3 regions of the Streptomyces sp. NPDC059861 genome follow, and region 2 is predicted to be linked to each of the others. Evidence: predicted binding sites of a transcription regulator. Region 2 holds the regulator's gene; each other region holds the start of a gene.
What was found. The regulator HspR, encoded in region 2, represses chaperone genes until heat shock. The targets are predictions, from matches to a motif close to TTGAGNNNNNNNNNCTCAA.
Positions count from the first base shown of each region.

Region 1 (5,832 bases), on a different contig from region 2:
TGGCCGCCGAGCCGCCCCTCGCTGCCGACCTCCCGGGCGACCCGCGTGACCTCGTCCGCGAAGGCCGAGAGCTGGTCGACCATCGTGTTGACGGTCTCCTTCAGCTCCAGGATCTCGCCGCGCGCGGGGACGTCGATCTTCTGGGAGAGGTCACCCTTGGCCACCGCCGTGGCCACCTGGGCGATGTCGCGGACCTGGGTGGTGAGGTTGCCGGCCATGGCGTTGACCGAGTCGGTCAGGTCGGCCCAGGTGCCGGAGACCCCCGGCACCTCCGCCTGGCCCCCCAGCGTCCCCTCGGTGCCCACCTCGCGGGCGACGCGGGTGACCTCGGACGTGAACACGGACAGCTGGTCCACCATGCCGTTGAACACCGTGGCGATGTCGCCCATGAGGCCGTCGGCGTCCTCGGGCAGCCGCGTGCCGAAGTCACCGTCCCGCACCGCTGTCAGGCCCGCCAGGAGCCGCCCGAGCTCCTGGTCGCCCGGCACCGACTCGGTGACCTCGCCCGTGTTGCTGGTCATGCGCACCCTCGTTCCCCTCCCCGGGGCAAAGCCGACTGTTCATGGATCTGCGCGACGAGAAATACGCCGCAGGCTAGCAGTCTCCAGGGTGCGCACAAACTCTCCCCCCTACGTGCACATACGGGGGATCACCTGGCCGGAAACAGACCACGGAACCTCTCGGGCGGCACCGGGTGAAGGAGATTCCGTGACGCCGTCCGGCGGTCAGGCCGCCCCGCCCTTGGTGTCCTTCTCGTCGTCGACGATCTCCGCGTCGACCACGTCCTCGTCCTGCGGGGCGGCACGCTCCCCGTCGCCTCCGGCGGCGCCCTCGGCGGGCGTCTGCTGGGCCTGCGCGTACATGGCCTGGCCCATCCTCTGGCTGACGCCGGCGAGCTTCTCGACGGCGGTGCGCAGTTCGCCGGTGTCCGCCTCGCGCTCCAGCGTCTGCTTCAGTTCCGTGATCGCCGACTCGACCTCCGACCGGGTGTCGGCCGGGACGCGCTCCCCGTTCTCGCGGAGGAACTTCTCCGTCTGGTAGACGAGTTGCTCGGCCTGGTTGCGTGTCTCGGCGGCCTCCCTGCGCCCCCGGTCCTCCTCGGCGTACTGCTCGGCCTCCCGCATCATGCGGTCGATGTCGTCCTTGGGCAGCGCCGAGCCACCGGTGACGGTCATCTTCTGCTCACGGCCGGTCGCCAGGTCCTTGGCCGAGACGTGCATGATGCCGTTGGCGTCGATGTCGAAGGCGACCTCGATCTGCGGGACGCCGCGCGGGGCGGGCGGCAGGCCGGTGAGGTCGAACGTGCCGAGCTTCTTGTTGTAGGCGGCGATCTCGCGTTCGCCCTGGTAGACCTGGATGCCGACCGACGGCTGGTTGTCGGTGGCGGTCGTGAAGATCTCCGAACGCCGGGTCGGGATCGTCGTGTTGCGCTCGATCAGCTTGGTCATGATGCCGCCCTTGGTCTCGATGCCCAGGGACAGCGGGGTGACGTCGAGGAGCAGCACGTCCTTGACGTCGCCGCGGATGACACCGGCCTGGAGGGCGGCGCCGACAGCCACCACCTCGTCCGGGTTGACGCCCTTGTGCGGGTCCTTGCCGGTGAGTTCCTTGACCAGGTCGGTGACGGCCGGCATCCGGGTGGATCCGCCGACGAGGATGACGTGGTCGATCGCGGCGAGCTTGACGCCGGCGTCCTTGACCGCCTGGTGGAAGGGGGTCTTGCAGCGGTCGAGGAGATCGGCGGTGAGCTCCTGGAACTGGGCGCGGGTCAGCTTCTCGTCCAAGTGCAGCGGGCCTTCGGCGGAGGCGGTGATGTACGGCAGGTTGATCGTCGTCTCCGAGGAGCTGGACAGCTCGATCTTGGCCTTCTCGGCGCCCTCGCGGAGCCGCTGGAGCGCCATCTTGTCGTTGCCGAGGTCGATGCCGTTCTGTCCCTTGAAGCGCTTGACCAGGTACTCGACGATCCGCTGGTCCCAGTCGTCGCCGCCGAGGTGGGTGTCGCCGTTGGTGGCCTTGACCTCGATGACGCCGTCGCCGATCTCCAGGAGCGAGACGTCGAAGGTGCCGCCGCCCAGGTCGAAGACGAGGACGGTCTGCTCCTCGCCCCGGTCGAGGCCGTAGGCGAGGGCGGCTGCGGTGGGCTCGTTGATGATCCGCAGCACCTTCAGGCCCGCGATCTCCCCGGCTTCCTTGGTCGCCTGCCGCTGGGCGTCGTCGAAGTACGCCGGCACGGTGACCACCGCGTCCGTGACGTCCTCGCCGAGATACGCCTCGGCGTCCCGCTTCAGCTTCTGCAGCACCCGCGCCGACAACTCCTGGGCCCGGTAGCGGGTGCCGTCGACGGAGCCCTCCTCGGGGAACCGCCAGTTCGCGTCCCCCATGTACCGCTTGACGGAGCGCGCGGTGCGCTCGACGTTGGTCACGGCCTGCCGTTTGGCGACCTCGCCGACGAGTACCTCGCCGTTCTTGGCGAAGGCCACGACCGACGGTGTGGTCCTGGCCCCCTCCGCGTTGGCGACGACCGTGGGGTCGCCGCCCTCCAGGACGGCCACCACCGAGTTCGTGGTCCCGAGATCGATTCCGACCGCGCGTGCCATCGCTGTCCCCTTCCGCCAGGGCGCCCTTGAAGTCCAGCACAAAACTTGAGTGGGCTCCTGTCAACGGGGCCCTAGGTCGTTCATGCGGCCATTCAGGTACATACCCGGGCAGGGCCCGCTCAGTCCGCGCGCGGCTCCCGCACCGGTGCGGGAGGCCCGGCGGCGGGCCCCCCGTTCCGAGGCGCCGCGGTGCCCGGGGCGCCGTCGCGCAGGGCCACGGCCTGCCGCGGGCGGTCGGTGATCAGTACGTCCACGCGCGGGTCGCCGAGGAAGGCGCGCATGGCGGGCCCGTCGTTGACCGTCCACACCATGGTGTACAGGCCGTGCCGGGCGGCCTCGCGCAGCACGTTCGCGCGTGCCAGCCGCTGGTGCACGGCGACGCCGTGCGCCCCGCAGGCCCGCACCCGCCGCATCGGGAACAGCTCGCTCGCCCGGATCGCCGCCAGCCGCGCCGGCGCGATCCCCGCGCCGCCCCGGCCCAGCGACAGGGCCGTCCGCACCGCGGGGAAGGCCTCGGTGATCGCGGCGACGGAACGATCCTCCAGGGTGGTGGCGACGAACCCGTCCCGGCCGAGCAGGGCGACCGCGCGATCGATCAGCGCGCGCTCGTAGCCGGTCTCCTTGAGGTCCAGGTGCGCGACGAGCTTCCCGGCGATCAGCTGCATGACGTCGTCCACGACGGGGACGGGACGTCCGGTGCGCGCGCTGAGCTCGGCGTGAGTGAGCGCGGTCAGTGGCGGCCCGTGGTGCCCCACCCGGGCGTCGTGGTGGACCACGAGCACATCGTCGGCGGTGCGCCGGATGTCGAACTCGGCGTACTCCGCGCCCGACAGCAGGGCGTCCTCGTACGCCTCCCAGGTGGCCGGGCCGAAGCGCTCGGTGCCACCCCGGTGGGCGGAGACGGCGGGACGTGGGGGCATGGCGGTCTGCTCCGAACGGTCGTCCGAACGGTCAGGCCGCCCCCGGAGGGACGGCCTGCGCCGGGTGCCGCCTGTCTCAGGCGAGCTTCGCCGACAGGGTGATCGGGACGGCCTTCAGGGCCTGGCTCACCGGGCAGTTGGCCTTCGCGTCCTCGGCGGCGGCGACGAACGCGTCGTCGTCCAGACCCGGGACGGTGCCCTCGACGGTCAGGACGATGCCGGTGATGCCCTCACCCGGCTGGAACGTCACGTCGGCCGAGGTGACGAGCTTGGTGGGCGGGGTGCCGGCGCCGGCCAGGCCGTGCGACAGGGCCATGGAGAAGCAGCTGGAGTGGGCGGCGGCGATCAGCTCCTCGGGGCTGGTCTTGCCGTTCGCCTGCTCGGCGCGCGACGGCCACGACACCGGCTGCTGGCCGATGCCGGAGGAGTCGAAGGTGACGACGCCGTTGCCCTCGAGCAGGTTGCCTTCCCAGACGGTGTGTGCGGAGCGCGTGGTTGCCACGGTTGTTCCTTTCGCATGCTCTCGATGCGACCCCGTTGCCGGGGTACTCGGCCCCTATCCGATCACATTCCGGCTCACCGCACGCGGAACACCGGACCACGTGCGGTGAACGGCAGCCGGGCGCCTTGGGGAATCAGATACGCGTGCTCGCGCCGCACCCGCAGCACGTCGCACCAGCCGTCGGTGATCACCAGTACCGGCGCCCCCCGGCGGGAAGTCCTCCGCCCGGTGCAGCAGATCGATCCCGGGCTGCAGGACCGTACCGCCGCGCCCGTGCACCCGTACCCGCCCGGCGATCTCGGCGACCGGCAGACAGCCCGCGTCGTCGGCCACCGCGTCGCAGAGGACGACCCGCGCGGCGGGTACGTCACGGGCCTCGGCGTACGAGGCGATGGCGCCCAGCGCCTTGCCGAGCAGTGCGCGCTCCATGGAGCCGGAGGTGTCGAGGACGACGCCGAGGGTGCGCCGGGCGACCTCCTCGGGCGGGAAGTGGCGCCCGCGCGCGGGATGTCGGGGTGGACGCCTGGCGCCGCGCCGGCCGGGCGTACGACCGCACCGGCTCCGGGCGGGGCACGAACTCGTCGAACCAGCGGGCCAGTCGGGCGGGTGACGGTGACGGCAGCCTGCACGCGTCCCGTGTGAGCGGTGCGCGGAGGGGGCGCAGCCGAATGTCGTCACGTCGAATGTGATGCGTCCGCGGGTCCGTCGTGGCTGGTCGCGCAGTTCCCCGTGCCCCTGAGGCGCGCTGCCATCACGGCATACACCAGCACCCCGGCGAACAGGAACAGCACGCCCTGGTAGACGGCCGCGTACCCGGCGCCCGCGACCAGCCACATCGAGAAGGCGGCCGCGACCACGGTGACCACGGTGTCCCGCACCAGTCGCCGGCGGTCGACCAGGTCACGCCGGCCGGAGGCGAGGTGGAAGAGCTGGGCGGCCGTGGCCAGCAGATACGGCACGGTCGCGGTGAACGTGGTGACCAGCACCAGCACCTCGAAGACCTTCGCCGTGCCGGCCGCGTAGTTGTAGACGGTGAGCAGCGAGGCGAGGACGACGGTGACCCCGACGCCGAAGGTCGGCACCCCGCGCCGCTTGCGCGCGAACGCGGCCGGGAACAGCCCGTCCTTGGCGGCGGCGTACGGGGTCTGAGCGCTCAGCAGCGTCCAGCCGTTGAGGCAGCCGGTCATGGAGACCAGCGCGGCGAGGGCGACCGCCCAGCCGCCCCAGCCGCCGCCGAACATGGCGTTCACGGCGTCGGAGAAGGGCGCGGTGGAGTCCACCAGGTCGTCGTGCGCCACCGTGCCGAAGACCGCGAGCGTGCCCAGCAGATAGACCAGCGCGGCGCCCGCGGTGCCGATGACGGTGGCCCGTCCGACGTTGCGGCGCGGGTTCCTGACCTCCCCGGCGCTGACGGCCGCGGACTCCACGCCGAGGTAGGAGAAGAGCAGGATCGCGGCGGAGGCCGAGACCGCGCCGATCGCGCTGCCGTCGCCGGTGTGGAACGGGCCGAGGTTGTCCGCGTCGAAGAAGAACAGCCCGCCGACCGCGACGAGCAGCAGAGGCGCGAACTTCAGCACGGTGGAGACCAGCTGGACGGCGCCGACGTAGCGAGTGCCCGCGAAGTTGGCGAGGGCCGGCAGCCACTGGACGGCCAGCGCGGCGAGGCAGGCGGTCCAGCGGTGGTCGTTCACCGGGATCAGGACGTCGAGGTAGCCGACGGCGGCGACGGCGAGCGCCGCGTTGGACACCCAGGTGGTGATCCAGTACGCCCAGGCGGCGAGGAATCCGGCGAAGTCGCCGAAGGCGGCGCGGG
Region 1 covers NZ_JBHWJQ010000003.1:240,100-245,931, forward strand. The annotation lists partial or broken gene ACFV6X_RS04360 (HAMP domain-containing protein) at 1-521, opposite strand, end outside; gene dnaK (molecular chaperone DnaK) at 726-2,597, opposite strand; gene ACFV6X_RS04370 (glycerophosphodiester phosphodiesterase family protein) at 2,717-3,517, opposite strand; gene ACFV6X_RS04375 (OsmC family protein) at 3,594-4,019, opposite strand; partial or broken gene ACFV6X_RS04380 (hypothetical protein) at 4,094-4,638, opposite strand; gene ACFV6X_RS04385 (amino acid permease) at 4,694-5,832, opposite strand, start outside.
Region 1: a site for HspR is predicted at 2,643-2,661, ahead of dnaK (molecular chaperone DnaK). Genes of this name have one in related genera too.

Region 2 (12,929 bases):
GACGGCTCCGGCGTATCCGGCTCCGAGGACGATGATGCTGTGCTGCATCTGCATGCTCCTGTCTTGAGCGGGTTCGCCCCTTGAACCGGGCAGCCCGCCGTTTCCTGACAGGAACGTGCTGTGAAGCAGCTCACACCGGAGCGGCAGGGGTCAGAAGGCGTGGAACAGCGGCCTGCCGTGGTCCTCGGCCGCCCACCGCCTGGTCGCGCGTTCGAGCTTGTCGGGGTTGACCTGGTTACGGAACGCGGCGATGCCGTCGGCGGTGATCTCCAGGCACATGACGCCGACGACCCGGCCGTCGAGCACCGCCACGATCGCGGGGCCGCCGTTGGAGGTCGTGACGTGGACCTCGGGCGAGCCGCCGACCATGTCGCGCTTGGCCTTGGCCGGTTTGAACAGGCCCCGCATGAACTTCGCGACCGCGAGGGCGCCCTCGAACGCCTTGGCGCGGGCCGGGATCTTCCCGCCTCCGTCGCCGATCGCGACGGCGTCCTGCGTGAGCAGCCGGACGAGCGGCTCGGTCTCGCCGCTGGTGGCGGCCGCGAGGAACTCGTCGACGACCCGCCGGGCGGCGGCCGCGTCGATCTCGCTGCGGGCCTTGCCGTCCGCGAGGTGCTTCTTGGCGCGGTGGAAGATCTGCTGGCTGGCGGCCTCGGTGAGGTCGAGGATCTCGGCGATCTCCCGGTGCGGGTAGTCGAACGCCTCCCGCAGCACGTACACCGCGCGCTCGCCGGGCGAGAGGCGCTCCAGCAGGGCGAGGACCGCGTACGAGACCGACTCGCGCTGTTCGGCGGTGTCGGCCGGACCGAGCATCGGGTCGCCGGCCAGCAACGGCTCGGGCAGCCACTGGCCGACGTAGGCCTCGCGCCGCGCGCGGGCCGAGGTGAGCTGGTTGAGGCACAGATTGGTGAGCGCCTTCGTCAGCCATGCCTCGGGGACCCTGATCCGGCCGGTGTCGGCGGCCTGCCAGCGCAGGAACGTCTCCTGCACGGCGTCCTCCGCCTCGCTCGCGGAGCCGAGCAGACGGTAGGCGATGGCCTCCAGGCGGGGCCTGGAGGCCACGAACCGGTCGACGTCGTTCACCGTCAGGGCCATGGACCGGATCCTAGCGAGGTGCGTGGCCACCGTCGGGGCGCGGTCGGTAGGTGAAGGGGTACCGCCAGGCGCCGTGGGTGGTGGAGTCGACGCGGTCGCCGGTGGAGACGCCACCGACGCCCCCGTCCGTCAGGACGAGGGCGTCAAAGTGAGCGGCATGGGCCTCGGGGGCCGTCACTTCACCGGTTCCGGCTCCGACTCGGTCTCGGCGTCCGCCGTGCCCTCCGGGGTGACCGGGGTCTTGACGGAGTCGAGGAGGAGCTGGGCGACGTCGACGACCTGGATCGACTCCTTGGCGGTGCCGTCGTTCTTCCGGCCGTTCACGGAGTCCGTGAGCATGACCAGGCAGAACGGGCAGGCGGTGGAGACGATGTCCGGGTTCAGCGAGAGGGCTTCGTCCACGCGCTCGTTGTTGATGCGCTTGCCGATCCGCTCCTCCATCCACATCCGCGCGCCGCCGGCGCCGCAGCAGAAGCCGCGTTCCTTGTGGCGGTGCATCTCCTCGTTGCGGATGCCGGGCACGCTGGCGATGATCTCGCGCGGCGGCGTGTAGATCTTGTTGTGGCGGCCCAGGTAGCAGGGGTCGTGGTAGGTGATGATGCCCTCGACCGGGGTGACCGGGATCAACTTGCCGTCGTCGACCAGGTGCTGGAGCAGCTGGGTGTGGTGGATGACCTCGTAGTCGCCGCCGAGCTGCGGGTACTCGTTGGCGATCGTGTTCAGGCAGTGCGGGCAGGTCGCGACGATCTTCTTGGCGGCCCTGGGCTTGCGGGACTCCTCGGTCACCTTGCCCTCGTCGTCCAGCTCCTCGCCGAACGCCGTGTTGAGGGCCATGACGTTCTCCATGCCGAGTTCCTGGAACAGCGGCTCGTTGCCCAGGCGGCGGGCGGAGTCACCCGTGCACTTCTCGTCGCCGCCCATGATCGCGAACTTCACACCCGCGATGTGCAGCAGCTCCGCGAAGGCCTTGGTGGTCTTCTTGGCCCGGTCCTCCAGGGCGCCGGCGCAGCCGACCCAGTACAGGTACTCGACGTCGGTGAGGTCCTCGATGTCCTTGCCGACGACCGGGATCTCGAAGTCGACCTCCTTGAGCCACTCCAGGCGCTGCTTCTTCGCCAGGCCCCAGGGGTTGCCCTTCTTCTCCAGGTTCTTCAGCATCGTGCCCGCCTCGGACGGGAACGCCGACTCGATCATCACCTGGTAGCGGCGCATGTCGACGATGTGGTCGACGTGCTCGATGTCCACCGGGCACTGCTCGACGCAGGCGCCGCAGGTGGTGCAGGACCACAGCACGTCCGGGTCGATGACGCCGTTCTCCTCGGCGGTGCCGATCAGCGGGCGCTCGGCCTCCGCGAGTGCGGCGGCCGGGACGCCGGCCAGCTGCTCCTCGCTCGCCTTCTCCTCGCCCTCCGTCGTCTTGCCGCCACCGGCCAGCAGATAGGGCGCCTTGGCGTGCGCGTGGTCACGCAGCGACATGATCAGGAGCTTCGGGGAGAGCGGCTTGCCGGTGTTCCAGGCGGGGCACTGCGACTGGCAGCGGCCGCACTCGGTGCAGGTGGAGAAGTCCAGCAGGCCCTTCCAGGAGAACTGCTCGACCTGGGAGACGCCGAAGACGTCGTCGTCGCCGGGGTCGGTGAAGTCGATCGGCTTGCCGCCCGACGTCATCGGCTGGAGGCCGCCGAGGGCCGTCCCGCCCGTCGCCTCGCGCTTGAACCAGATGTTCGGGAACGCCAGGAAGCGGTGCCAGGCCACACCCATGTTCGTGTTCAGCGAGACCACGATCATCCAGACGAACGAGGTCCCGATCTTGATCATGGCGACCAGGTAGACCAGGTTCTGCAGCGTGCCGACGCCGAGGCCCTTGAAGGCGAGGACCAGCGGGTACGACGCGAAGTACGACGCCTCGTAGTGGTCCACGTGGTGCAGGGCGCCCTCCAGGCCGCGCAGCACGTAGATCGCCAGGCCGATGGTGAGGATGACGTACTCGACGAAGTACGCCTGGCCCGACTTGGAGCCCGCGAAGCGGGACTTGCGGCCGGGCCGCGACGGCAGGCTCAGCAGCCGGATGACGATGAGGACGGCGATGCCCAGGATCGTCATCACACCGATGAACTCGATGTAGAGCTCGAACGGCAGGAAGTCGCCGATGACGGGCAGCATCCAGTCGGCCTGGAAGAGCTGGCCGAACGCCTGGGCGAGAGTCGGCGGCAGTGTCAGGAAGCCCACGGCCACGAACCAGTGGGCGACGCCGACGATGCCCCATCGGTTCATACGGGTGTGGCCGAGGAACTCCCGTACCAGCGTCACACTGCGCTGGTAGGGGTTGTCGGTCCGGGTGCCGGCGGGTACGGGCTGGCCCAGTTTGAAATACCGGACGAACTGACCGATGGCGCGCGCGAGCAGGGCGACGCCGACCACGGTCAGGACCAGCGACACGATGATCGCGGCGAGTTGCATTTGGGGGCTCCTCGGGCCTGCGAGGGAGATTACTAAGCGGTAACTTACCCAGTCCGTCTGAGACTACCCGCATCCCTCGTCGCACTGTAGCCAGGCATGGAGTGATCTGAATCGCTGAGGGTCGCCTCACGAACCGAACGCGTTACCTCGCGAACTGAACGTGTTATTCGTACCAAATTGATAGATTCACGCCTAATTTAAGACCGTGCTCTACGGCATCGCCGCCGCTGTCGCGGCCCTCTTCCTCGCCTCGCTGCTCACGGCCGTCCTGCGCGCCCTCGCGCTGCGCCTCGGACTGCTCGACCGGCGCCGCCGCACCCGCCCCGTTCCGCTGCTCGGCGGAGTGGCCGTCGTGCTCGCCACCCTCGCCGTCGCGGGCACCGGCGAGTGGACGGGGGTCGCCCCGCTCGGCTCCGGCGTCGGCAGGCTCCTGGTCGCCGCCGGCGCCGTCGCCCTGCTCGGGCTGATGGCGGACCTGTGGCGGCTGCGGGCCCGGCTGCTGCTGTGCGGTACGGCGGGGGCGGCGGCCTGCGTGGTGCCCTACGAGGAGATCGGCGTCGTCGGCGGGGTGCTGGCCGTCGGGTGGATCGCCGCCGTCGCCGTGGCCTTCCGGGCGCTCGATCACGCGGACGCGCTGGTGGGGACCGTCGGAGTGGTGACCGCCTTCGGGGTGGGGGTGTGCGCGGCGGTCGAGGTGATGGACGGGCTCGCGGTGCTGCTGAGCGTGCTGGCGGCCGCGCTGACCGGGTTCCTGATGCACAACTGGCATCCCGCGCGGATCGCGCTCGGCGCGTGCGGGGCGCTGTTCACCGGGTTCGTGCTCGCCGCCGCGGTTGTGCTGACCCGGGCGGGGTACGCGCCGGGGAGTTCCGCGGGCCCGCTGTTCGCGTTCACCGCCGTGGTGAGCGCCGACGTCCTGCTCGTGGTGCTGGCACGGCGGCTGACCCGGCGGCCCGGCCCCGACCATCTGGCGCACCGGCTGCGGCGGTTGGGGCTCACTCCGCAGGGTGTGACCGTGGTGCTGGGCACCCTCGCCTTCGCCGGGGTGCTCGTCGGCGTCCTGGTGCACACCGGGTGGGCGGGCGAGGCCGCCGTGCTCGGCGTCGCGGGGGCCGCGCTGCTCCTCGTACTCGGACTGCTGCGGGTGAAGACGCGCGCTCGGCTGACGGAAACCTCCGTGCATCCTTCCGCGTCCTTGCAGGTCACGGGGCACCTGCGTGTAAGGAACGGATAAGAGTTGAGTCGGTACGACTCAGGTCTGTTGACCCCGGCGCGGACGTCATGCACACTTGAGCCTGTTCCACTCAAGTCAGCTGGAGGAATCAACCATGGCACGTGCGGTCGGCATCGACCTGGGCACGACTAACTCCGTCGTCAGCGTTCTGGAGGGCGGCGAGCCCACCGTCATCACCAACGCCGAGGGTGCCAGGACCACGCCGTCCGTCGTCGCCTTCGCCAAGAACGGCGAGGTGCTGGTCGGCGAGGTGGCCAAGCGCCAGGCAGTGACCAACGTCGACCGGACCATCCGGTCGGTCAAGCGTCACATGGGCACGGACTGGAAGATCGAGCTCGACGGAAAGCCCTTCAACCCACAGCAGATCAGCGCCTTCGTGCTGCAGAAGCTGAAGCGGGACGCGGAGGCCTACCTGGGCGAGAAGGTGACCGACGCGGTCATCACCGTCCCGGCGTACTTCAACGACGCCGAGCGCCAGGCCACCAAGGAGGCCGGTGAGATCGCCGGTCTGAACGTCCTGCGCATCGTCAACGAGCCGACGGCCGCCGCCCTGGCGTACGGCCTCGACAAGGACGACCAGACCATCCTGGTCTTCGACCTCGGTGGCGGCACGTTCGACGTATCGCTGCTGGAGATCGGCGACGGCGTCGTCGAGGTGAAGGCCACCAACGGTGACAACCACCTCGGTGGTGACGACTGGGACCAGCGCGTCGTCGACTACCTGGTGCAGCAGTTCAAGTCCGGTCACGGCGTGGACCTGGCCAAGGACAAGATGGCGCTGCAGCGCCTGCGTGAGGCCGCCGAGAAGGCGAAGATCGAGCTGTCGTCCTCCACGGAGACCTCGATCAACCTCCCCTACATCACCGCCTCCGCCGAGGGCCCCCTGCACCTCGACGAGAAGCTCACCCGCGCCCAGTTCCAGCAGCTGACCGCGGACCTGCTGGAGCGCTGCAAGACGCCGTTCCACAACGTCATCAAGGACGCCGGCATCCAGCTCGGCGAGATCGACCACGTCGTCCTCGTCGGTGGCTCCACCCGGATGCCCGCCGTCGCCGAGCTCGTCCGCGAGCTGACCGGCGGCAAGGACGCCAACAAGGGCGTCAACCCGGACGAGGTCGTCGCCATCGGCGCCGCGCTCCAGGCCGGTGTCCTCAAGGGTGAGGTCAAGGACGTCCTGCTCCTCGACGTGACCCCGCTGTCCCTCGGTATCGAGACCAAGGGCGGCATCATGACGAAGCTCATCGAGCGGAACACGACGATCCCGACCAAGCGGTCCGAGATCTTCACCACCGCCGAGGACAACCAGCCCTCCGTGCAGATCCAGGTCTACCAGGGCGAGCGCGAGATCGCGGCGTACAACAAGAAGCTCGGGATGTTCGAGCTGACCGGTCTGCCGCCGGCCCCGCGCGGTGTCCCGCAGATCGAGGTCGCCTTCGACATCGACGCCAACGGCATCATGCACGTGACCGCGAAGGACCTGGGCACGGGCAAGGAGCAGAAGATGACCGTCACCGGTGGCTCCTCGCTGCCGAAGGACGAGGTCAACCGGATGCGCGAAGAGGCCGAGAAGTACGCGGAGGAGGACCACGCCCGCCGCGAGGCCGCCGAGTCCCGGAACCAGGGCGAGCAGCTCGTCTACCAGACGGAGAAGTTCCTCAAGGACAACGAGGACAAGGTCCCCGGCGAGATCAAGACCGAGGTCGAGGCCGCCGTCGCCGAGCTGAAGGAGACGCTCAAGGGCGAGGACACCGCCGAGATCCGCACCGCCACGGAGAAGGTCGCGGCCGTCTCCCAGAAGCTGGGCCAGGCCATGTACGCCGACGCCCAGGCGTCCCAGGCCACCGCGGGCGGCGCTTCCGGGCAGCCCAAGGCCGACGACGACGTGGTCGACGCCGAGATCGTGGACGACGAGCGCAAGGACGGTGCCGCGTGACGGAGGAGACCCCGGGCTTCGACGAGAAGCCCGACGTCCCCTCCGGCGCCACTCCTGACGACGCCGAGCCGCAGGCCGCCGCCCCCTCCGCGGAGGAGGGGGCGGCCCCGGCCGGGGACGCGAACCAGACAGCGGCTCTGGTGGCCCAGCTGGACCAGGTGCGCACCGCGCTCAACGAGCGCACCGCGGACCTCCAGCGGCTCCAGGCCGAGTTCCAGAACTACCGCCGCCGGGTGGAGCGCGACCGGATCACCGTCAAGGAGATCGCGATCGCGAACCTCCTGACGGAGCTCCTGCCCGTGCTCGACGACATCGGGCGGGCCCGGGAACACGGCGAGCTGGTCGGCGGCTTCAAGTCCGTCGCCGAGTCGCTGGAGACCGTGGCGGCGAAGATGGGCCTTCAGCAGTTCGGCAAGGAGGGCGAGCCCTTCGACCCGACGATCCACGAGGCCCTGATGCACTCGTACGCGCCGGACGTCACGGAGACGACCTGCGTCGCGATCCTCCAGCCGGGGTATCGCATCGGCGAGCGCACCATCCGCCCCGCGCGGGTGGCCGTCGCCGAGCCCCAGCCGGGCGCGCAGACCGTGAAGCCCGCCGACGAGGGCGACGCGCAGGCCGACGACAAGGAGAGCGGTGGCCCGGACGAGGGCTGACGTTGAACGGATGAGAGAGGAGGGACGTCGAGGATGAGCACCAAGGACTTCATCGAGAAGGACTACTACAAGGTCCTCGGCGTCCCCAAGGACGCCACCGAGGCCGAGATCAAGAAGGCGTACCGCAAGCTCGCCCGCGAGTTCCACCCGGACGCCAACAAGGGCAACGTCAAGGCCGAGGAACGCTTCAAGGAGATCTCCGAGGCGAACGACGTCCTCGGCGACCCCAAGAAGCGCAAGGAGTACGACGAGGCCCGCACCCTGTTCGGCAACGGCGGCTTCCGCCCGGGTCCCGGCGCCGGCGGCGGCTCGTTCAACTTCGACCTGGGCGACCTCTTCGGCGGCGCCCAGGGCCAGGGCGGGGGAGCGGGCGGCGGCTTCGGCGGCGGACTCGGTGACGTCTTCGGGGGCCTTTTCAACCGGGGCGGCCCGACGACCGGCACCCGGACCCAGCCGCGGCGCGGCCAGGACATCGAGTCCGAGGTCACCCTCAGCTTCACCGAGGCGATCGAGGGCGCGACGGTCCCGCTGCGCATGTCCTCGCAGGCGCCGTGCAAGGCCTGCTCCGGCACCGGCGACGCCAACGGCACGCCCCGTGTGTGCCCGACGTGCGTCGGCACCGGCCAGGTGGCACGCGGCTCCGGCGGCGGCTTCTCCCTGACCGACCCGTGCCCCGACTGCAAGGGTCGCGGCCTGATCGCGGAGAACCCCTGCGAGGTCTGCAAGGGCAGCGGCCGCGCCAAGTCCTCACGGACCATGCAGGTGCGCATCCCTGCCGGGGTCTCGGACGGCCAGCGGATCCGGCTGCGCGGCAAGGGCGCGCCCGGCGAGCGGGGCGGCCCGGCGGGCGATCTGTACGTCGTCGTCCACGTCAAGGACCACCCGGTGTTCGGGCGCAAGGGCGACAACCTCACCGTCACCGTCCCGGTGACGTTCACGGAGGCGGCCCTCGGCGGCGAGGTCAGGGTCCCGACCCTGGGCGGTCCCTCGGTCACCCTGAAGCTGCCACCGGGCACGCCGAACGGCCGTACGATGCGGGCCCGCGGCAAGGGCGCGGTCCGCAATGACGGCACCCGAGGGGATCTGCTGGTCACCGTCGAGGTGAGTGTCCCCAAGGACCTGACGGGGAAGGCTCGTGACGCACTGGAGGCGTATCGCGAGGCGACCGCGGGTGAGGACCCGCGGGCGGAGCTGTTCCAGTCCGCGAAGGGAGCATGAGTCAGCCATGGACATCAACGGCCGTCGACGCAATCCCTATGAGCTGACCGAGGAGACCCCGGTCTACGTCATCTCGGTGGCGGCCCAGTTGTCCGGCCTGCACCCGCAGACGCTGCGTCAGTACGACCGGCTGGGGCTGGTGTCTCCGGACCGCACGGCCGGCCGGGGCCGGCGCTACTCGGCCCGCGACATCGAACTGCTCCGCCAGGTGCAGCAGTTGTCGCAGGACGAGGGCATCAACCTGGCCGGCATCAAACGCATCATCGAACTGGAGAATCAGGTCGCGGCACTCCAGTCCCGCGTCGCGGAGCTCCAGGGCGCGCTGGACGGCGCGGCGGCGGCGATGCAGCAGCGTGAGGCCGCGGTGCACGCCTCCTACCGCCGTGACCTGGTGCCGTACCAGGAGGTGCAGCAGACCAGCGCGTTGGTGGTGTGGCGCCCGAAGCGGCAGCAGCAGGGCGACTGAGGCGCGCGGCGAAAGCCGTACGGCTGGAAGGGGCCGGGAGGAGCCGAGAGGCGAACCTCCCGGCCCTTTCGCGTGAGCGGCCGTCAGCGGGGCGACCAGACGCGGGTGACCGGAACCCGGGGGGGTGAGCTCTCCCTGTTCTGCTGGCTGGGTTCATTCGGTCCTCTGTCGGGTTCGGGCGAGTCCGGTACGCGCTCGTGATCACGACACGTGACGAAAGGGACTGCTTGTACGGGGCTCCTTCTGTGCCTCAACTCCCCATGAATGGAGGGATCGTAGAGGGTCTCGGGAGGAGGTTTCGCCGCGTGTTCACGGGCTAAGCGGAACGTGATGTTGCCATCTCGTTAAGTGATTTCCCTTGACGCTGAGGGGCGCTGACGCGTTGGCTTTTCAGTCATCCGGGCCGCAGTGCCGCGGCCACCTCCGGAAGCAGCAGAAGTGGGCTCATCCATGCGTCGTCGTATCGCCATATCCGTGGTCGCATCGTCGTTGACCCTGTCGCTGGCAGGCTGTGGCGTACTGGGGGCGACCGGCGACAGCAGCGACGCGAGCCCCACCAAGGGCAACGACATCACCGTCGGCCTGCTGCTGCCGGAGACGGCCAACACGCGGTACGACAAGTTCGACTACCCGATCATCAGGGAGCGGGTGGCCGCGCTCACCAAGAACCAGGGCGAGGTCCAGTACGCCAACGCCGACGCGGACGCCGGCAAGCAGGCGAGCCAGATGCAGCAGATGATCGACGAGCAGGTCGACGTCATCCTGCTGGACGCCGTGGACTCGCACGCCATCGCGGGCGGCGTGGAGAAGGCCAAGGAAGCGGGCATCCCGGTCATCGCCTACGACCGGCTCGCCGAGGGCCCCATCGACGCGTACATCTCCTTCGACAACGAACTCGTCGGCGAGGTCCAGGGCCGGTCCCTGATCGACGCGCTGGGCAGCGAGATCGACAGCGCCGACAAGATCGTCATGATGAACGGCTCGCCGACCGACCCGAACGCCAAGCAGTTCAAGCAGGGCGCCATGTCGGAGCTGAGCGGCAAGGTGACGATCGAAGAGTCCTTCGACACCAAGGACTGGAAGCCGGAGAACGCAGAGGCCAACATGGCCGAGGCGATCGAGAAGATCGGCAAGGACAACATCGCCGCCGTGTACTCCGCCAACGACGGCATGGCCGGCGGCGTCATCAAGGCCCTGGAGGCGGCCGGCGTGACCGATCTGCCGCCCATCACCGGACAGGACGCGGAACTCGCGGGCGTGCAGCGGATCGTCTCCGGTGAGCAGTACATGAGCGTCTACAAGTCCTACCCGCAGGAGGCCGAGGCCGCCGCGGAGATGGCCGTGGCCAAGGTGCAGAGCAGGGACATCCAGTTCGACGCCCTCGCCCGCGACCGGGTCGACAGCCCGACCCACAAGGGCATCCCGGCCCAGCTGGTGTCGGTGGTCGCGCTGACCCGCGAGAACATCAAGGACACGGTGGTCGCGGACGGCATCCACAAGGTCGCCGAGATCTGCACGGCCGAGTACAAGGACGCCTGCGCGGAGCTCGGCCTCAAGTAACGGGCGGCCGGTGCGGTGCACGGGTGGGTGGAGGGGTGGTTCGCGCTCGGAGCGCACCGCCCCTTCGGTCATTCTTCCGGTCAGATTTCCGAGCGCGGTCCGGGCCGCGCGGCCGGGCGGTGCCGACCTCGGCGGGGCCTGAACACGCCGCCGTCAGCTTGTTGCGATGTGACGGGCGGGGGGAGGGAGAATTCTGGCCATACCGGCGGTTTCCCACGGTCACCCAGGAGGGAGCCGTGTTGCGGTGCAGGTCCGGTCCGCGCATAGTTGCGCTGCGGAAGAGGCTGGAACCGGGGGTGGAATGGGCCATGGCCGGGCACGGGACGGACGAGCATCCGCATGGTGCTGACCGACTGTGCGAGGCCGGGGATCGTGTGTATTCCCGGGCCGTACGGCGAGGCCGTGTGCCGCGCCGCGACGCGGAGCCGGTGCCCTGTCTGCTGGAACTCGCCCTGCTGCACCCCGACCCCGACGACATGGACTGGCTGGTCCCGACCTCCCCGCAGGAGGTGATGACCCGGCTGCTGCGCGGGGTGTACGACGAGATCAGCGTCAGTCAGCGACGGGTGGGCTCGGCGGTCGCGGCCTTCGAGTGGTACGCCGGACTCGGCGGCCAGGCCTCCTCCTCGGAGGGCATGGCCATCCGGGTCCTGGACGGCCCCTCACGCATCCAGGCGGCGCTCGACGAGGCCACGGCGGCGTGCACGACCGAGGTGCTCACCGTGCAGCCCGGGGGCATCCGGCGCGAGCACGAGCTGTCGGAGGGCCTGCACCGGGCGCTGGCGCTGCGGGGGCGGGGCGTGCGGATGCGCGACCTGTACAACCACGTCGCGCGGCACGGCCAGGGGCTGCTCAACTACCTGGAGCTGATGGGCGACGCCGTCGAGGCCCGGACCCTGGACGAGGTCATCGACCGCCTGATCCTCTTCGACCGCACGGTCGCCTTCATCCCGGCGAACGCGGACCGCACGATGGCCCTTGAGCTGCGGCACCCGGCGCTGGTGGAGTACCTGGTGACGGTCTTCGAGCGCCTGTGGCGGCTGGCGATCCCCCTCACCGCCCCGCTCCCGGACACGGGTATCGAGGGCATCTCCCACCGTGAGCAGTCGATCGCGGCGCTGCTGGCGGAGGGGCACCAGGACGCGGTGATCGCGGAGCGGCTCGGCATCAGCGTCCGTACCTGCCGGGCCCATATCGCCCGCCTCTCCGAGACGCTCGGGGCGGCGAGCCGGACGCAACTGGGGGTCCGGATAGCGCAGGTCGGCCTGGACGGCCCCGCGCGGCCACTCTCGGCCGCGGAGCTCACCCTCCCCGACCAAGGCTCCCCAACGGCCCGCTGAGGCCCCGTGAGCCCCGCTCTGCTCCACACCGTCCGGGTCACCGATCCCCGACTGGTGCTTCGTGTCCTTGGCGCTCCCGGCGCCAGGGCCTCGGCCTGGTGCTCTCGCCTCCGGCGTCGGCGGCCTGAGTGCCCGCGGCCTCGACGCTCTCGGCCCCGTGCCCCCGGCTCCGGCGGCGCAGGTCTCAGTGCTCTCGACCCCGGTCCTCGCGGCGCCCGGCGTCTCCTGTCCTTGGCGCTCCCGGCGCCAGGGCCTCGGCCCGGTGCTCTCGCCTCCGGCGTCGGCGGCCTGAGTGCCCGCGGCCTCGACGCTCTCGGCCCCGACGCCCGCGGCTCCGGCGCCGCAGGCCTCAGTGCTCGCGCTCCAGCATCCCCGACTGTGCGATGAGATAGCCCAGCTGGGCGCGGCTGCCGCTGCCCAGGGCCGTGGCCAGCTTGGCTATGTGGGCCCGGCAGGTGCGGACGTTCATGCCCAGACGCCGGGCGATGGCCTCGTCGACGTGGCCCTCCACGAGCAGCTTGGCGATGGAGTACTGGACCTCGGAGATGCCGTCGGGCGCGGTCTCGTAGGGGGCGCCGGCGCTGAGCGGGACCGCGCGGCTCCACATGAACTCGAACACCTTGATCAGGTAGCTCACCAGGCCGGGGTGGCGCAGCTCCAGGGCGACCTGTCGGTCGTCGCGGACCGGGATGAAGGCCACGCTCTCGTCGCAGATGATGAGCCGCTCGACCAGTTCGTCGATGGTGCGGTACTCCGCCTTCCCGTCGGCGAACTGCTCCATGTAGGCGAGCCGTTCGGGGCTGTAGCGGGCGGTGTGCTGGTAGAGCGTCCGGATCCGCACCCCGCGCTCGATGAGCGTGCGGTCGCGTTCCATCGCCTCGATGAGCCGGTTCTCGGGGCGCTTGCCTCGGCTCGGCTGCACCGTGAGCACCTCGGACCGGCACTGCGCGGTGGCCAGGTCGAGCGCGTC
Region 2 covers NZ_JBHWJQ010000008.1:82,954-95,882, reverse strand. The annotation lists gene ACFV6X_RS09750 (NAD(P)/FAD-dependent oxidoreductase) at 1-48, opposite strand, end outside; gene sigJ (RNA polymerase sigma factor SigJ) at 151-1,095, opposite strand; gene ACFV6X_RS09740 ((Fe-S)-binding protein) at 1,270-3,552, opposite strand; gene ACFV6X_RS09735 (MraY family glycosyltransferase) at 3,758-4,786, shown strand; gene dnaK (molecular chaperone DnaK) at 4,881-6,719, shown strand; gene grpE (nucleotide exchange factor GrpE) at 6,716-7,375, shown strand; gene dnaJ (molecular chaperone DnaJ) at 7,409-8,593, shown strand; gene ACFV6X_RS09715 (heat shock protein transcriptional repressor HspR) at 8,607-9,059, shown strand; gene ACFV6X_RS09710 (sugar ABC transporter substrate-binding protein) at 9,510-10,619, shown strand; gene ACFV6X_RS09705 (LuxR C-terminal-related transcriptional regulator) at 10,928-11,959, shown strand; gene ACFV6X_RS09700 (helix-turn-helix transcriptional regulator) at 12,309-12,929, opposite strand, start outside.

Region 3 (12,929 bases), on a different contig from region 2:
TGCCGAACGACCTCCTGAACGTGCTGGAGGAGGGCAGGTTCCCGATCCCCGAGCTGGAGCGGATCGCCGACCGGACGCCGGTGGTGCGGGTGCTCACCGACGACGGCCGCAAGGTCGAGGTCACGGAGGGGCAGGTGCGCTGCCGCGCGTTCCCGTTCGTCGTCATGACCAGCAACCGCGAGCGTGAGTTCCCCGCCCCGCTGCTGCGCCGCTGCATCCCGCTGGACCTCAAGGCGCCCCGCGACGAACGTCTCGCCGCGCTGGTCCAGGCCCACTTCGGCCAGGACGCCCACGAGGCCCACCACGACATCGTCGACCACTTCACGGAGGCCGAGGCGGACGGCGCGCTGCGCCCCACCGACCAACTGCTCAACGCCATCTTCCTGGCCCAGCACGCCGCCCGGGACGCGGCACGGCGCGAGGAGATCGCGGAGCTGCTGATGCAGCCCCTGGACCGCGGGCCCAGGTAGCGCGATGTCCCCACGGGCCCCCGGCGTCCCCGCCGGCGTCACGAGCGACGCGCTCGCGGCGCTGGTCGCACGCCTGCGCCACGCGGGCGTCGCCCCCGGCGTGGAGGAGCTCGCGGACGCCCTGTGGCTGGCCCGCCACCTGCCCGCCCCCGACCGGCCGCAGGACCCCGCCGCCACCGGGCCCCGGGCCGCGGCGCCCGCACCGGTGGACGGCGTCGACCCGGTGTCCGTGCGGCTGGGCCCGGACGGCCCGGTCACCGCGGACGGCCAGGACCGGCAGCCCGACGGCGCCCGGCTGTTCGCCCCCGGCCACGGCGGCGACGCCACCGGCATCCGGACGGCGCCCGTCAGCGTGCCGGCGGCCCCGGTCCTGCCCGAACCCCTCGCCCTGCAACGCGGGTTACGCCCCCTCCAGCGCTACCGCGCACCGGTGCGCCCCGTGCCGCGCGTCCTCGACGAGCGGGCCACCGCCGAACGGGCCGCCGAATCCGGGATCGTGCTGCCCGTGCTGCGCACCGAGCGGCGCCGCGAGGCACGGCTGCTGCTCCTGATGGACGTCTCCACCTCGACGGTGGTCTGGCAGCAGGTGCTCGACGAACTGCGCCAGGTCTGCGAGCGGGCCGGTGCCTTCCGCGAAGTACGGGTGCAGTACCTGCACGAGGCCCCCGGCGGCCTCCCCGGCTACGCCGCCGCACCCGAGCGCGTCCGCCCGCTGCACGCTCCCGAGCAGCTCAGCGACCCGACCGGACGGCGCCTGACCCTCGTCCTCAGCGACTGCGCGGGCCCCATGTGGCGCAGCGGCCGGATGCAGCGGCTGCTCCACCGCTGGGCGTCGACCGCGCCCGTCGCCGTTGTCCAGCCGTTGCCGCAACGGATGTGGATGCGCACCCATCTGCCCGCCAGGCGCGGCATGCTGCGCCGTCGTGAAGGGCCCGCCGGAACCCTGGAGTTCCGGCCGGACAAGGGGCGCGTCGAGCGGGGCGCGCTGCCCGTCCCCGTGCTGGCGCTGCGCCGGGGCTCGGTGGAGGGCTGGGCCCGGCTGGTGTCGGGCACCACGGGGCAGTCGCTGGCCACGGCGGCCGGCTGGGTGCACGCCGACCACGCCGAGTCCCGTGCGCCGGTGCGGGCCGCCGAGGACGTCAGCGGCGCCGACCGCGTGCGGGTGTTCTGGCGGGCCGCCTCCCCGGAGGCCCGCCGCCTCGCCGTGTACCTGTCGGCGGTGCCGCTGTACCTGCCGGTCATGCAGCTCGTCCAGCACGCCATGCTCGCCGGCAGCGGCCCCGAGGCGCTGTCCGAGGTGCTGCTCGGCGGGCTGCTCAGACGCCGCGAGGACGCGGACGACCCGCGTGCCGTGCGCTACGACCTCCTGCCGGGGGTGGCGAGCGAGCTGCGGTCCCGGCTGACCCTGGAAGAGGCCCAGCTCCTGTTCAAGCACTGCTCCGAGTACGTGGACCGGAAGTTCGGGCGCAGCGCCCGCAATTTCCCGGCCCTGGCAGGGGCGTTCCTGCGGGGCGCGGTGGACCCGCAGGTACCCGGGCCGCCCGTCGGTCCGGTCGAGGACGAACCGGCCGGGCTGCGCGCGTTCGCCGAGGTCTCGGCCGACGTGCTGCGGGACCTCGGGGCGCGGATCCCGGCGGTCCCCAAGCGGCCCGAGCTCACCGCCGGAGAGCTCCTCGGCAAGGGCAAGGAGGCGATAGGCCGGTTCGAGGGGGAGGGCCTCACCCGCGCCCTCGACGCCGCCGTACGGTACCTGCACCAGGCCCTGGAGGTCTCGGCACCGGACCCGGAGCGGCTGTCCGCCGCCGAGGAACTGGCCAACGCCCTGCTGGTGCGCTGGCGGGTGCGGCGGGTCGGGGACGATCTACGCGACGCCTGGGAGGTGATCAGGGACCCGGACCGCTTCGGGGCCTCCGGAAGCCTCACCCGCGGACTGGTCTGCTGGGCGCTCGCCGGTGAACTGAGCGGCCGCGACCTCGACTTCGAGGGCGTACCCGCCGCCCTGCGGGACTGGGCGCGTGGGGCGGCGGACGGCCGGTACCGGGCCGAGGAGTTCGCCCGCGCCGTGCTGCTGTACGTGGCCGACCGGGACCTGTCCCTCGCGATGCGGGGCGCTGGCTCCTGCCCCGACGGACTCAACGGCCCGCGGACCGCCGCGGCGACGCTTCCCTATGTGCGCCGGGCCGTCGCGGAGGCGGGCGTCGACCACCCCGGGGCGCAGGGGCCGTACCGGGCGCGCGACGCCGAGCAGTGGTACCTGACGCACCTTCACCGGGCCGTCGACGCGGCCGACGTACGGCTGGCGTTCCCGAGCCGGGAGCGCGCGCAGATCGTACGGGGGCAGCTGCTGCTGGACCTGGCGCGCCAGTACGCCGGGGAAGGGCGGGTTCGCACCTCCCGGCCGCTGCCGGAGCGGGCCGCCGAACTGGCGTTGCGCGCCATGGACGACTTCCAGGGCGCGGCCCGCACCAAGCGCGTCCTGTCGGACGAGGAGCGCTGCCGGACCTGGCTGGCGGTGGCGTCGGCCACCGAGCTCGCCCGGCCCGCGGACGACGAGGGCCGGGAGCGGCAGACGCTGTACGCCGTGGACCAGGCGCTGCGGGCCGCCGGCGAGGACCTGGCGCTGCGGCGCGAGTGCTACGCGCGCTCGGCGCGGCTCTACCGGGCCGCCTACCGGCGGACCCGTGACGCAGCCCGGCTGGATCACGCCGTCGAGGCGTGGGCGCAGGCCGAACGGCTGCTGGGCGCCGACGACCCCGACCGCAGCGACCTGCTCTTCGAGTACGGCACGGCCCTGATGGACAGGGGCGTGGCGAGAAAGTCCGCCGACGACGCCGCCCGGGCCGTCTCCGTACTGCGTACCGCCCTCCAGGACACCCCGCCCGGCCACTCCGGCCTCGCCGGACGCTGGTCCGGCCTGGGGCGGGCCCACTACGGGCGTTACGACATCAAGCGGGTGCTGTCCGACCTCTACGAGGCCGAGTGGACGATCGGCGAGGCCCTCCGCAGCTCCGAGGAGCCCGCGTTCCTCGCGGACCACTGGCGGCTGCGCGCCTCCATGCTGGCGCTGCTGCACCACCGCACGGACACCCTCACGCATCTGCACCGGGCGATCGAGGCCTACGGGCGCGCCGCCGAGCACGCCGAGGAGGCGGGCCTGGACGACGTACTGGCCGAGGCCCGACGGCAGCGCGCCCAGCTCGGTGAGCGACTCGGCCGCAGCCTTCGTACCGCGGGCCCCGAAGCGGCGCCGGAGTGACCGGATGGGCCCGGCCCCGAGTTCTGGGAACTCGGGGCCGGGCCCTTCCGTGAGCCGATGCGCGGACGCACCGACGCACCGACGCTCAGAGGCTCACGCCTCGAACACCTCGCGCACCAGCTGCTCCTGCTCCGCCTGGTGCCGCTTCGCGGAACCCACCGCGGGGGACGAGCCGTGCGGCCGCGAGATGCGGCGCAGGCGCTCGCCGTGCGGGACGTCCGCGCCGACCGCCAGGTCCAGGTGGTCGATCAGGTTGAGCGCGATGAACGGCCAGGCACCCTGGTTCGCCGGCTCCTCCTGGGCCCACAGGTACTTCTCGGCGTTCGGGTACTTCTTGATCTCCGCCTGGAGCTCCGCGCCCGGCAGCGGGTACAGCCGCTCGATGCGGATGATCGCCGTGTCCGTGACGCCGCGCTTGACCCGCTCGGCCTCCAGGTCGTAGTAGACCTTGCCCGCGCAGAAGACGACCTTCTTCACCGCGGCCGGGTCCACCGACGCGTCGCCGATGACCGGGCGGAAGCCGCCCGTGGTGAACTCCTCCGCCTTCGACGCGGCGGCCTTCAGGCGCAGCATCGACTTCGGCGTGAAGACGACCAGCGGCTTGTGGTGCGGGTTGTGCACCTGCCACCGCAGGAGGTGGAAGTAGTTCGACGGGGACGTGGGCATCGCGACCGTCATGTTGTTCTGGGCGCAGAGCTGGAGGAAGCGCTCCGGGCGGGCGGACGAGTGGTCCGGGCCCTGGCCCTCGTAGCCGTGGGGGAGGAGCAGCGTCACACCGCTCGTCTGGCCCCACTTCTGCTCCGCCGACGAGATGAACTCGTCCACGACCGTCTGCGCACCGTTGACGAAGTCACCGAACTGAGCCTCCCACAGCACGAGTGCGTCGGGGCGGGCCAGCGAGTAGCCGTACTCGAAGCCCATCGCCGCGTACTCGGACAGCAGGGAGTTGTAGACGTTCAGGCGTGCCTGGTCCTCCGACAGGTACTGCAGCGGCGTGTACTCCTCGCCGGTGCTGCGGTCGATGATGACCGCGTGCCGCTGGCCGAAGGTGCCGCGCTGGGAGTCCTGGCCCGCGAGGCGGACCGGGACGCCCTCCAGGAGCAGCGAGCCGAAGGCGAGGGTCTCGCCCATGCCCCAGTCGATCGTGCCGTCCTCGACCATCGACGCCCGGCGCTGCAGCTGCGGCAGCAGACGCGGGTGGACGGTGATGTGGTCGGGGATGTTGACCTGGGACTCGGCGATCCGCTTGACGATCTCCGAGGAGACGGAGGTGTTCACGGCGACCGGGAACTCGGCCTGCGCGTCCGGGGTCTCCACCGTCGCCGGCTGCGAGGTGGCCTCGCGGACCTCGGTGAAGACCTTCTCCAGCTGGCCCTGGTAGTCCTGGAGCGCCTGCTCGGCCTCCTCCAGGGTGATGTCGCCGCGACCGATGAGGGACTCGGTGTACAGCTTGCGCACCGAGCGCTTCTTGTCGATCAGGTCGTACATCAGCGGCTGGGTGAAGGCCGGGTTGTCCGACTCGTTGTGACCGCGGCGGCGGTAGCAGATGAGGTCGATCACCACGTCCTTGTTGAACGCCTGGCGGAACTCGAAGGCCAGTCGCGCGACGCGGACCACGGCCTCCGGGTCGTCGCCGTTCACGTGGAAGATCGGGGCCTCGATCATGCGGGCCACGTCGGTGGCGTACATCGAGGAGCGCGAGGACTCGGGCGCCGCGGTGAAGCCGACCTGGTTGTTGATGACCACGTGGACCGTGCCGCCGGTGCGGTAGCCCCGCAGCTGCGACATGTTCAGGGTCTCGGCCACCACGCCCTGGCCCGCGAAGGCCGCGTCGCCGTGGATCGCCACCGGCAGGACCGTGAAGTCCGTGCCGCCCTTGTTGATGATGTCCTGCTTGGCGCGGGCGATGCCCTCCAGGACCGGGTCGACCGCCTCCAGGTGCGAGGGGTTCGCGGCCAGCGAGACCGTGATCTGCTCGCCGTCCAGGCCCGTGAAGGTGCCCTGGGCGCCCAGGTGGTACTTCACGTCGCCGGAGCCGTGCATCGACTTCGGGTCGAGGTTGCCCTCGAACTCGCGGAAGATCTGCGCGTAGGACTTGCCGACGATGTTGGCCAGCACGTTCAGGCGGCCGCGGTGGGCCATGCCGATGACGACCTCGTCCAGGCGGGACTCGGCCGCGCTGTCGATGACCGCGTCCAGCAGCGGGATGACGGACTCGCCGCCCTCCAGGGAGAAGCGCTTCTGGCCGACGTACTTCGTCTGCAGGAAGGTCTCGAAGGCCTCCGCCGCGTTCAGGCGGCGCAGGATGCGCAGCTGCTCCTCGCGCTCCGGCTTGGTGTGCGGGCGCTCGATGCGGTCCTGGATCCACTTGCGCTGCTTGGGGTCCTGGATGTGCATGAACTCGATGCCGGTGGTGCGGCAGTACGAGTCGCGCAGCACGCCGAGGATGTCACGCAGCTTCATCAGGGACTTGCCGGAGAAGCCGCCGACCGCGAACTCGCGCTCCAGGTCCCACAGGGTGAGGCCGTGCTCGGTGATGTCCAGGTCGGGGTGCTTGCGCTGGCGGTACTCCAGCGGGTCGGTGTCGGCCATGACGTGGCCGCGGACCCGGTAGGAGTGGATCAGCTCGAAGACGCGGGCGGCCTTGGTGACGTCGTCGTCGTGGCTGGCGTCGATGTCCTTGAGCCAGCGGACCGGCTCGTAGGGGATGCGCAGCGCCTCGAAGATGTCGTCGTAGAAGCCGTTCTCGCCGAGCAGCAGGTTCGCGACCTGGCGGAGGAACTCGCCGGAGGCGGCGCCCTGGATCACCCGGTGGTCGTAGGTCGACGTGAGCGTCATGACCTTCGAGATGCCGAGCTTGTTCAGGGTGTCCTGGGAGGTGCCCTGGAACTCCGCCGGGTAGTCCATGGCGCCGACGCCCATGATCACCGACTGGCCGGGCATCAGGCGCGGGACCGAGTGGACGGTGCCGAGGCCACCGGGGTTGGTCAGGGAGACCGTCACGCCGGTGAAGTCGTCCATCGTCAGCTTGCCGTCGCGGGCGCGGCGGACGATGTCCTCGTAGGCCTGCCAGAACTCGAAGAAGTTCAGCGTCTCGGCCTTCTTGATCGCCGCGACGACCAGCTGGCGGTCGCCGTTCGGCTTGACCAGGTCGATGGCGAGACCGAGGTTGACGTGCGGCGGCTTGACGAGGGTCGGCTTGCCGTCCTTCTCGCCGAACGACCAGTTCATCGCCGGCATGGCCTTGATGGCCTGCACCATCGCGTAGCCGATCAGGTGCGTGAAGGAGATCTTCCCGCCCCGGGCGCGCTTCAGGTGGTTGTTGATGACGATGCGGTTGTCGAAGAGCAGCTTCACCGGGACCGCGCGGACCGAGGTGGCCGTCGGCAGCTCCAGCGAGGCGTTCATGTTCTTCGCGACGGCGGCGGCCGGCCCGCGCAGCGTGACCAGCTCGGGGCCGTCGGGGGCACCGGCGGCAGGCTCGGCGGCCTTGGCCTTCTGCTGCTGCGGCTTGGCGGCGGCCGGGGCGGGAGCCGGGGCCGGGGCCTTCGGCTGCGCGGGGGCCTGAGCCGGCGCGGCAGCGGCGGGCTTCGGCGCTGGAGCCGCGGGTGCGGCCGGGGCCGCCGGAGCGGGCTGGGCGGGCGCCTGAACCGTGCTGGTGGTCTCCGCGGCCCCCGCGGCCGCGGGGACCACCGGCGCCGGGGTGGCAGCCGCCCCCGGCTTGTAGTCGGCGAAGAAGTCCCACCAGGCGCGGTCTACCGAATTCGGGTCCTGGAGGTACTGCTGATAGATCTCGTCGACGAGCCACTCGTTCGGACCGAACGCGGCAGCGGGATTCTTGCCCGCTTGGTCTGCGTCGGTCGAGATGCTCGATGCGTTACTGGGGGACTGTGGCGACACGGCGGCAACCGCCCTCTTCCGCTTCACAAGGTGATGGACAGCGGGAATCAAGGCTACGCCTCCCTGACCGTGAAGGTCAGGCCAGGTCCGTTCAACGTCGCGCACATCACATCGAAGGGCGTGTTTCGGGGGTTGAAATGGCGGGAAACAAGCGTGGTTCTGTTGCGAAAGGGGTGCGACGACCCGGGCCCGGCGCGTACGCGGCGCGGGCCTCTGCCTGATCACACGTGTCCTGCTGTGCGGACGCCCGTGGATCTTGTGGCTCCGCTTCGAACTTTACGTCAACTTGGCAGAGAAGGCAGGCCCGGAAGGGTGATAAGAATCCGGCAACCCCGCTCGGATTCGGCCACTCCGATCCTGCCGCCGTGCAGATCCACCGCCCAGCGGGCGATCGCCAGGCCGAGGCCGGTGCCGCCGTCGCTGCCGGGGCCGTGCGGCCGGCTGACCGCCCCCCGGTTGAAGCGCTCGAAGACCCGGTGCCACTCCGAGCGCGGAATGCCCGGACCCTCGTCCAGAACCTCCAGCTCCAGCGACTCCGGCAGCGACCCGCGCCGCGCCTTCACCGTCACCCGGCCGTGCGGGGGGCTGTGCTTGACCGCGTTGTCGATCAGGTTGACGACGACCTGGTGGATCCGCTCCGGGTCGGCGTGCGCGGTCAGCTCCGGCGGGGACACGTCGAGGTGCAGATGGACGTCCGTACGGGTGTGGCTGCCCGAGCCGGAGGCCATGCCCGCGCGCGCGGAGGCGACCATGTTGGCCTCCTTCAGCACCCCGGACAGATACGGCCACACCTCGAAGCGCCGCTGCTTCAGCGGTACGACGCCGTTGTCCAGGCGGGACAGGTCGAGCAGCGTCTCGACGAGGCGCCCCAGCCGCTCGGTCTGTTTCAGGGCCGTGCGCATCGTCTCGGGGTCGGCCTGCGTGACGCCGTCCACGATGTTCTCCAGCACGGCGCGCAGCCCCGCGATCGGGGTCCGCAGCTCGTGCGAGACGTTGGCCACCAGCTCCTTGCGCTGGCGGTCCTCGGCCTCCAGGTCGTCGGCCATGCGGTTGATGGTGACGGCCAGGTCGCCCAGCTCGTCCCAGCGGTTCTCACGCACCCGGCGTGTGTAGTCGCCGTGCGAGATCGAGCGGGCCACGGCGTTCATCTCGTCCAGCGGCGAGGTGAGCGAGTGCGCCACGAACTGCGTTATCAGCAGTGTGGCGATCATCGAGAACACCGTGATGAAGCGCAGCTCCGTCTCGGTGCGCAGGGCGATCATCATCAGGCCCGTGGTGATCAGCACCGAGATGACGACCAGCGCGCCCAGCTTTGTCTTGATCGAGAACGGGCGTACGCCGCCCCAGGGTTCCCCGGGGCTCCTCCGTGCGGCCGACCGCCCTTCGCTCATGGCGTCGGTGTCTCCAGCGCGTAGCCCACGCCGTGCACCGTGCGGATCCGCTCGGCGCCGATCTTCCGGCGCAGCGCCTTGATGTGGCTGTCGACGGTCCGGGTGCCGGAGGCGTCCGCCCAGTCCCACACCTCGGCCAGCAGCTGCTCCCGGGAGAGCACCGCGCGCGGGGTGTTCGCCAGGCAGACGAGCAGGTCGAACTCGGTGGGCGTGAGGTGGACGTCCTCGCTGCGCACCCGCACCCGGCGCTGCGCGTGGTCGATCTCCAGCTCGCCGAGGCGCAGGATGCCGGTGCGCGGCGTGGCGGCCGCGACCGCGGCCCGCTCCACCCGGCGCAGCAGCACGTGCACGCGTGCGGCCAGCTCACGCATGGAGAAAGGCTTCGTCATGTAGTCGTCGGCGCCGACGCCGAGGCCCACCAGCATGTCGGTCTCGTCGTCGCGCGCGGTCAGCATCAGCACCGGCACCGGCCGCTGGGCCTGCACACGACGGCAGACCTCCAGGCCGTCGAAGCCCGGCAGCATGATGTCGAGGATCAGCAGATCGGGCTGCCAGGCCTCGGCCGTGTCGACGGCGGCCGGACCGTCGCCGGCCGTCTGCACGAGAAAACCCTCGGCACGCAGGCGGGCCGCGATGGCGTCGACGATCGTCGGGTCGTCCTCGACCACCAGAACCCGGCGCTGTGCGCCCGGGGTGGCCGCCGCCGTGCCGTTCTGGGAGGTGTGTGTCTGCTCCATCGCCCGCCCCTGAAGTGTGCTTTCCGGAATCCGTGGGGTGATCCCATGACTGCGATTGACGCTTGAATGATCGGCGTCAGGCAAGCAGGGTACGGGGAGTCACCGCAGCTCGGCTATTCAGGTCGGACGCCGAGGTGCACGACGTCGGGAACGCCCCGGGCAACCGGGATCTCTTCGGTACGCACATGCCGGAAACCGGCATTCCGCAAGGTTCCTTCAAATTCCGGGGAGGGTTTCGCCGACCATACGGCGAGTACCCCGCCTGGTCTCAACACCCGTGCGCAGCCTGCGAGTCCGGCCTTCGAGTACAGCCCTGAGTTGGCCTCCGTGACGGTCCAGTCGGGCCCGTTGTCGATGTCCAGGCACAGCGCGTCGAACGTGTCGGAAGTCTCATTGACGTAGGCGATCAGATCCGCTTCGACGATCCGCGTGCGGGGGTCGGCAAGCGTTTTGCCCGAAACCGTGGAAAGCGGGCCCGCGCGGTGCCAGTCGATGACCGCGCGTTCCCGCTCGACCACCGTGATCCGGCCCCAGCGTGGGTTGCCTCCGGCATGTGCGAGCGAGAATCCGACGCCGAGGCCGCCGATCAGTACCCCCGGGTCGGGGCGGTCGTCGAGGGCGTCGAGCGCCGCGTCGACCAGCAGCCGTTCCGAACGTCCGTCGGAGGTGTCCATCAGGAAGCAGCCGTTGGCGATGATCTGCAGCAGCGCCCCGTGCCGCCGCAGCACGACCTCGCCGTACGGGCCCTCACGACGGTCCAGGACCTCGGGGATGTCGTAGGTGGTGGGCATCGGCCCATCCTGGCACTTCTCTGACGGAATGTTGACGGAATTGCGGAGACCTCATCTACAGGAGGAGGCCCCTCGGCAGGGAGGCGGTCCCCCGCACCCAGGGATCCTCCTCGATCGCTGACAGCGAACGCCTCCAGGGGAACAATGCGCCGCGGCCAAGCATTGAGTCGGCATAGCTCAACTTGACTGCCGAAGGGGAGATCATGGCTTCGACGTCCACACCGCTCACTCTGCCCGTGCTGCCGCTCGACGGCGAGGTCGTCCTGCCCGGCATGGTGGTCCCGCTGGACCTGAGCGACGCAGATGTCCGGGCGGCGGTGGAGGCCGCGCAGGCGGCTGCCCGTGCCACGTCCGGGAAGCCCAAGGTGCTGCTGGTGCCGCGCAACGACGGCGCCTACGCGAGCACGGGTGTGCTCGGCACGGTCGAGCAGGTCGGGCGGCTCGCCGACGGTGACCCGGGCGCCTTGATCAGGGGCCGGAGCCGGGTGCGGATCGGCGCCGGGACCACCGGGCCGGGAGCGGCGCTGTGGGTCGAGGGGACCAGCCTCGACGAGAACGTGCCGGACCCGTTGCCCGGGCACGTGACAGAACTGGTCAAGGAGTACAAGGCGCTGGCCTCCGCATGGCTGAAGAAGCGCGGTGCCTGGCAGGTCGTCGACCGCGTGCAGGCCATCGACGACGTGTCCGCCCTCGCCGACAACTCGGGGTACTCGCCCTTCCTGACCCTCGACCAGAAGATCCAGCTGCTGGAGACCGCCGACCCCGTCGCGCGCCTCAAGCTCGCCACCCAGCAGCTGCGCGACCACATCGCGGAGCAGGACGTCGCCGAGACGATCGCCAAGGACGTCCAGGAGGGCGTCGACAAGCAGCAGCGGGAGTTCCTGCTGCGGCGTCAGCTGGAAGCCGTCCGCAAGGAGCTGCGCGAGCTGAACGGCGAGCAGAAGGGCGAGGAGTCCGACGACTACCGGGCCCGTGTCGAGGCCGCCGACCTGCCCGAGAAGGTCCGTGAGGCCGCGCTCAAGGAGGTCGACAAGCTGGAGCGGTCCTCCGACCAGTCCCCCGAGGGCTCATGGATCCGCACCTGGCTCGACACCGTGCTCGAACTGCCGTGGAACGAGCGGACCGAGGACGCGTACGACATCCAGGGCGCGAAGGCCGTGCTGGACGCCGAGCACGCGGGCCTGGAGGACGTCAAGGAGCGGATCACCGAGTACCTGGCGGTGCGCAAGCGGCGTGCGGAGCGCGGGCTCGGGGTCGTCGGCGGGCGGCGCGGCGGCGCCGTGCTGGCCCTGGTCGGCCCGCCGGGCGTCGGCAAGACGAGCCTCGGCGAGTCCGTGGCCCACGCCATGGGGCGGAAGTTCGTCCGGGTCGCCCTCGGCGGCGTGCGCGACGAGGCCGAGATCCGCGGGCACCGGCGTACGTACGTCGGCGCGCTGCCCGGCCGGGTCGTCCGCGCCATCAAGGAGGCCGGGTCGATGAACCCGGTCGTGCTGCTCGACGAGATCGACAAGGTGGGGTCCGACTTCCGGGGCGACCCGGCCGCGGCCCTGCTGGAGGTCCTGGACCCCGCGCAGAACCACACCTTCCGCGACCACTACCTCGAAGTCGAACTCGACCTGTCCGACGTCGTCTTCCTGGCCACCGCGAACGTGCTGGAGGCCATCCCGGAGGCCCTGCTCGACCGGATGGAGCTGGTCCGTCTCGACGGGTACACCGAGGACGAGAAGGTCGTCATCGCCCGCGACCACCTGGTGCCGCGACAGCTGGAGCGCGCCGGGCTGGAGAAGGACGAGGTGACCCTCGACGAGAGCGCGCTGCGCAAGCTGGCGGGCGAGTACACCCGCGAGGCGGGCGTGCGCAACCTGGAGCGGTCCGTCGCGAGGCTGCTGCGCAAGGTGGCGGCCCAGCACGAACTGGGCGAGCGCAAGCTGCCGTTCACCGTCACCGACGAGCACCTGCGCGACCTGATCGGCCGGCCGCACCACGTCCCCGAGTCCGCCCAGGACCCGGCGGAGCGGCGCACGGCGGTGCCGGGTGTCGCGACCGGCCTCGCGGTCACGGGCGCCGGCGGTGACGTGCTGTTCGTCGAGGCGTCGCTGGCCGACCCCGAGACGGGCGCGGCGGGCCTGACGCTGACCGGTCAGCTGGGTGACGTGATGAAGGAGAGCGCGCAGATCGCCCTGTCCTTCCTGCGCAGCCACGGCGCCGAGCTGGAGCTGCCGGTCGCCGACCTCAAGGACCGGGGCGTGCACATCCACTTCCCGGCGGGCGCGGTGCCGAAGGACGGCCCGAGCGCGGGCATCACCATGACGACCGCGCTGGCCTCGCTGCTCTCCGGCCGCCTGGTCCGCACGGACGTGGCGATGACCGGCGAGGTCTCGCTG
Region 3 covers NZ_JBHWJQ010000002.1:75,483-88,411, reverse strand. The annotation lists gene ACFV6X_RS02465 (AAA family ATPase) at 1-470, shown strand, start outside; gene ACFV6X_RS02460 (SAV_2336 N-terminal domain-related protein) at 475-3,726, shown strand; gene ACFV6X_RS02455 (multifunctional oxoglutarate decarboxylase/oxoglutarate dehydrogenase thiamine pyrophosphate-binding subunit/dihydrolipoyllysine-residue succinyltransferase subunit) at 3,820-7,626, opposite strand; gene ACFV6X_RS02450 (ATP-binding protein) at 7,908-9,017, opposite strand; gene ACFV6X_RS02445 (response regulator transcription factor) at 9,014-9,754, opposite strand; gene ACFV6X_RS02440 (spermidine synthase) at 9,868-10,545, opposite strand; gene lon (endopeptidase La) at 10,749-12,929, shown strand, end outside.
Region 3: a site for HspR is predicted at 10,708-10,726, ahead of lon (endopeptidase La). Genes of this name have one in related genera too.